Metabacillus sp. B2-18: one gene and its partner. The protein of the gene in region 2 interacts with the protein of the main gene of each other region in a pairwise test. Links are inferred from orthologs where the notes say so. Each region holds a gene or a part of one and is shown on either strand. Other genes may lie near its edges.

Region 1 (2,988 bases), 2.4 Mb from region 2 along the record:
CGTTCATTTGATCGTGGTGAAAATCATCCGAAAAACCTACACTTTGTGTGTTTAACACACTTTAGTGAAACAGTCGACGGATATGTGGCATTCAAGCCAACTAATCTTGATAATACGCTCGGTGAAGTATTATCTCAAAATAATCTAACTCAACTTCGAATTGCTGAAACGGAAAAATATCCTCACGTAACATTCTTTATGAGTGGCGGACGTGAAGAGAAGTTTCCAGGCGAAGAAAGAATCTTAATTGATTCTCCGAAGGTTGCAACATATGATCTCAAGCCTGAAATGAGCGCCTACGAAGTAACGGACGCGTTACTTGGCGAAATTGCAGCTGACAAATTTGATGCAATACTTTTAAACTTCGCAAACCCTGATATGGTTGGGCACTCCGGAATGCTTGAACCTACAATCAAGGCAATCGAAACAGTTGATGAGTGCCTAGGAAAAATTGTGGACGCTATTGTTGCAAAAGGCGGTAAAGCGATCATCACAGCTGACCATGGTAACTCAGATGAAGTCGTAACATTAGACGGTGAGCCAATGACAGCTCACACAACAAACCCTGTACCTGTCATTGTGACACAAGAGGGAGTTACACTTCGTGAAGATGGTATTTTAGGTGACCTAGCACCAACAATGCTAGATCTACTTAATGTAGAAAAGCCTGCTGAAATGACTGGAACAACACTAATTAAAAAGTAATTTTAAATAAAGCAATCGGTTGTTTCTCCGAATGCCTCAAATCCGGCCTCTGACCTCCGATATCAAACAATGGATTGATGAAAAGGCAGAACTAAATCAAACTAAAAAATTCTTTATAAAAAAGGAGATTAAACAATATGCCATACATTGTAGACGTATATGCTCGTGAAGTATTAGACTCTCGTGGTAACCCAACGGTAGAAGTAGAAGTACACACAGAATCAGGCGCTATGGGACGCGCGTTAGTACCAAGTGGTGCTTCAACTGGTGAATATGAAGCAGTTGAGCTTCGTGACGGTGACAAAGAACGTTACCTTGGAAAAGGTGTTCTTCAAGCGGTTAAAAACGTAAACGAATTAATCGCTCCAGAATTACTTGGATTCGATGTTACTGAGCAAATCGCAATCGACCAAGCTTTAATCGAGCTTGATGGTTCAGAAAACAAAGGTAAATTAGGTGCTAACGCTATCCTTGGTGTATCTATGGCTGCTGCTCGTGCTGCTGCAGATTACCTACAAGTTCCTTTATACCAATACCTTGGCGGATTCAGCGCGAAAACTCTTCCAGTACCAATGATGAACATCGTTAACGGTGGAGAGCACGCTGATAATAACGTTGACATTCAAGAATTCATGGTTATGCCTGTAGGTGCTGAAAACTTCCGTGAAGCACTACGTATGGGTGCGGAAATTTTCCACAGCCTAAAATCAGTTCTTTCTGCTAAAGGTCTTAACACAGCTGTAGGTGATGAAGGTGGATTCGCTCCTAACTTAGGATCAAACGAAGAAGCTCTTCAAACAATTATCGAAGCAATTGAAAAAGCTGGTTACAAACCAGGTGAGCAAGTAATGCTTGCTATGGATGCTGCTTCTTCTGAGTTCTACAACAAAGAAGACGGTAAATACCATCTTTCAGGAGAAGGTGTTGTAAAAACTTCTGCTGAAATGGTTGACTGGTACGAAGAAATGGCTTCTAAATACCCAATCATCTCAATTGAAGACGGTTTAGATGAAAACGACTGGGAAGGTCACAAACTATTAACTGAACGCCTTGGCGGTAAAGTTCAACTTGTTGGTGATGACTTATTCGTTACAAACACGAAAAAACTTGCTGAAGGTATTGAAAAAGGAATCGGTAACTCAATCCTTATCAAAGTTAACCAAATCGGTACACTTACTGAAACATTCGAAGCAATCGAAATGGCTAAACGCGCTGGTTACACAGCAGTAATCTCTCACCGTTCTGGTGAAACTGAAGATACAACAATTGCTGACATCGCAGTTGCAACAAACGCTGGTCAAATTAAAACTGGTGCTCCATCACGTACTGACCGTGTTGCGAAGTACAACCAATTACTACGTATCGAAGATCAATTACAAGACGCTTCAAGATACGATGGAATTAAAACTTTCTATAACTTAAAGAAATAATTTAAGTTGAGTTGGAGAACTGCCGCGTGGTGCGGCAGTTTTTTTGTGGTGTATGAAAGATAGGGAGTGCGGGAAACTTTGGGTACCATAATCTGTACTGCATGCGCGAAACCTGTTTTGCTCGTGAGGCTTCGTACTGGAATGTGGAAGCTGGCAAAGGAAGGAGCTCGGTTTTTGTCTGAAATTGTCTAATCACGGATAAAAGCCCAGAACCGAGGATAAGACTCTTGAAATCGCGGATAAAAGCCCAGAACCGAGGATAAGCCTCTTGGAATCACGGATAAAAGCCCAGAATCGCGGAAAGCCCCTTGAAATAGCGGATAAACAGATTTTTTACCCGGAACTAGAAGGATTTTCTCAAAAAATATTGAATACATACATCAAAACTACATATGGAGTGAAAAAATGATCATAAAACACCGTGAAAAGCCCCGTATTATCGTTCAATTAGAAGCGTTACTTCCACGGATACCCGAATACCATCCAACTTTGCCGATCATTACTGAAGAGTACAACAAGAGAATGGCTGGTTATAAAGGGGAGCAGTCCATTGACTATCCGCTCAGCTACCTTGATGAAAAAAACTACTTTGTTTTTCACCATTTAAGATTAAAAACAGACAAACATTTCTTTCAAATGGACACGTTAATTTTCACTAACAAAATGGCGATTATCCTCGAGATAAAGAATTTCTCCGGAACTATTTATTTTGATCCTAAATTTAAACAACTTATTCAAACAAAAGACGGGAAAGAGATTGCCTATGCTTATCCATTGACTCAGCTTGAACGTCAAAAGTCTAACTTAAAAGAATGGTTGTGTATCAACAAATTAGAAAAATTAGAAATACAAT
Region 2 (3,082 bases):
CTTTTATAGAGAAAACACTGGATTAAGAAAAAAAGCACCGATAATCACGGTGCTTTTTTTCTTAATCTTTTTTAAACGAACCGAGCATTGCTCGAACTATTCCTCCTAAAAACTTCGGTAACTTAATCGTATAAAATTTCATTGTTTCCCTCCTCAACCAAATCTTAAACAAGTCTTCATGCTTGTTCAAAGGTGCTCAAGCGTCATAATAAAATAAATCATTTCTTTAAATTATATTCATACTCTGTAAAAAAATGACGCTATCCCCTATTGTCTTTTACCAACAATTTAATCTCGGCTTCTTATCATTATTAATATGCCGTCTAGGAAAGAAAAAGTACCTACTTCATAAATGAGTTCATTACTAATACATAATGTTGATCCAAGCCTAATATGACAATTTTTTAAAGGATATTTAAATCCTTCAAGTGTCAGGCCTATGACATCTGGGGTTAAGGCGATAAAAGAAATATAACGCAATTCATTTTTCCTCTTTACTTTATATGTTCCTGGGCCATAGAGCGTGATATGATTTTGACGATCAATACATTCAATTTTTGATAGAGTAGAGGGTGATTTAATAAGGAGATACAAATTTGCAAGCATATGATCAATTCGTCCACCAGTGGCTCCAAAAAGATAAATTTGGTCTGGTTTTTGATTAATTGCCCATTCTAGAGCTATTTCAGTATCTGTTTGATCTTTTTCTGAAGGATATGTAGATAAATGTGGAAGATCCTTTTTCAACTTTTTATGTTCTTCACTCGAAATGGAATCAAAGTCTCCAAATGCATTTGCAGGTGTAAATCCTGCTTCTTCAATATAACGGACACCTCTATCTATCCCAACCCACATTATTTCTCTTTGATTAAATATTGTTAAGTCAGCAAGATTCTCCTTGGGACCTCCTGCTACTAGTGCAATTGTTTTCATTTTATCTCCTCACTACGAAAAAAGTCTGGCATATGAAATGCCAGAACTTCGTTTCTTTCATTCTATTGCATATTATCATCATAATCATATCTAAAACCATCATGCTGAGCGTCAGTACTTCCGCTTTTAAGCCTTTGTAATACTGATTCATACTGAGAAATTTCTTCATAATCTGAACTATTTTGTAAAGCGACCTTTAACGCTTGTTCAATTATGGCAATATCTTCCCTTAAAATATTCACTCTACCCCCTCCTATCACTTAGCAGTCTACTGTAATAGGATGAGTTTTTTTGACTTATTTTATGACGGTGTTTTGTTCTTTAAGATAGAACTGCTTGCTTAAGACTTTGTATTGCCTCATGACGGTCAGGCTTATTGTATATAAAAGAACCGGCAACTAAAACATTTGCTCCAGCAGCAACACATTGCTTAGCTGTTTCTTCATTAATCCCGCCATCAACTTCTATATCAACTGAAAGATTTCTTTCTTTAATTATATCAGCTAATGCCTTTATCTTAGGTAAGACTTGCGGTATGAATGATTGCCCACCGAAGCCCGGATTAACAGTCATGAACAATACCATATCAATATCCTCAAGAATGTGTAATATTAACTCAATTGGTGTATGTGGATTTAACACAACACCAGCTTTTATTCCTTCAGACTTAATAAGTTGAATTGTTCGGTGCAGATGTTTAGAAGCTTCTACATGAACAGTAATAATATCGGCTCCTGCACGGACAAATTCTTTAATATACAAATCAGGTTGTTCAATCATTAAATGAACGTCTAAAGGAAGCTTTGTTACAGGTCTTATAGCCTCGACAATAAGTGGTCCGATCGTAATGTTAGGAACAAAGTGGCCGTCCATTACATCAACATGAATATAATCTGCACCTCCCTTTTCAACATCCTTAATTTCCTCTCCCAATTTAGCAAAATCTGCCGATAAAATCGATGGAGCAATTTTTATCATATTAATACCTCGGCTTTCTATCTTTTATCTCTTCTACGAATGTTAAATAATGCTCATATCGGTATTGCGGTATTTCTCCTTTTTCAACAGCCTCTTTTACTGCACATTTTGGTTCTTTGACATGAGTGCATCCTCTGAATTTACAGCTACTACTTCGTTCACGCATCTCTGGAAAACAGTATGAAAGATCTTCCACCTCAATACCTGTAAAATCCAGTGAACTAAAACCAGGAGTATCTGCTACAAAACCTGTTCCTACTGAAATAAGTTCAACATGTCTTGTTGTATGCTTCCCCCGCCCTAAATGGGAAGAAATATCATTCGTTTTCAATTCTAGATCCGGTCTTAATACATTTAATAAAGAGGATTTCCCCACCCCTGATTGACCTGCAAAAACTGAAATATGGTCATTTAAATACGGTAGCAAATCATTTTCAACTGTTGATTCGACCGTTGAGGTTAACAAGACGGTATAACCTGCATTTTCATAATCTTTTGCATAAGACTGAACTTCTCCTCTTATTTTATCAGAGGATATAAGATCTGTTTTACTAATAACAATGATTGGAATGATCTCATTTGCTTCAATTAGTACAAGAAATCGATCAAGAAGCGTTGGACTAAAATCAGGCTCTACTGCAGAAAATACAAGAATAGCTTGATCAACATTACAAATAGGTGGTCTTACAAGTTCATTTTTACGATCAAAGACTTCAAGAATATATCCTTCCAAGTCATTTTCGGCTTGATATTCTACCTCGTCGCCTACAAGAGGTGTTATCTTATTCTTCCTAAATACACCTCTTCCTCTACACTGAACTAATCTCTCTTGATCTTGAACATAGTAAAAACCACTAAGAGCCTTCACAATTTTCCCTTGTGGCATGGATAACCTCCTTGGATGTGTTCCGATTAAATGATCGTGAATATTTACTAAAAAAGGCTATGCAAACATAAAAAAACTCTTTGCTATTTAGAATTCTCATTCGTCGTTCATTTCTATCCCTCTGGATAGGGAATAGTCTCAGTTATTACAATTTTATTATCCACAGTAATCTGATAAAAAGCTTTGTCATTTGGTGGTATTGTAAATTCTAATGTTTTTACCCGAGGACTAGTAATAGTAAAGGTTTCAAATACGTCTGATATAGAATGTTCTTCATCGTCAATT

The links. Proteins that work in one complex are often made in the same cells at the same time.
Region 1: the proteins of rpe (region 2) and eno interact in binary tests that used the Escherichia coli proteins (3 or more experiments, as listed by UniProt). The link is inferred for Metabacillus sp. B2-18 from one-to-one orthologs.

The regions. Positions count from the first base shown.
Region 1 is NZ_CP088245.1:4,287,691-4,290,678, reverse strand. It holds eno (phosphopyruvate hydratase), read left to right. Parts: upstream 1-842; coding sequence 843-2,135; downstream 2,136-2,988. Other genes in the region: LPC09_RS21710 (nuclease-related domain-containing protein), read left to right, coding at 2,541-2,988; gpmI (2,3-bisphosphoglycerate-independent phosphoglycerate mutase), read left to right, coding at 1-705. UniProt on the Escherichia coli protein: Catalyzes the reversible conversion of 2-phosphoglycerate (2-PG) into phosphoenolpyruvate (PEP). It is essential for the degradation of carbohydrates via glycolysis.
Region 2 is NZ_CP088245.1:1,888,170-1,891,251, reverse strand. The notes cover bases 84-3,082. They hold rpe (ribulose-phosphate 3-epimerase), read right to left. Parts: upstream 1,912-3,082; coding sequence 1,255-1,911; downstream 84-1,254. Other genes in these bases: pknB (Stk1 family PASTA domain-containing Ser/Thr kinase), read right to left, coding at 2,911-3,082; rsgA (ribosome small subunit-dependent GTPase A), read right to left, coding at 1,913-2,797; LPC09_RS09465 (hypothetical protein), read right to left, coding at 996-1,175; LPC09_RS09470 (thiamine diphosphokinase), read right to left, coding at 289-933; spoVM (stage V sporulation protein SpoVM), read right to left, coding at 84-142. In the rest of the region: more of spoVM, read right to left, coding at 62-83. UniProt on the Escherichia coli protein: Catalyzes the reversible epimerization of D-ribulose 5-phosphate to D-xylulose 5-phosphate.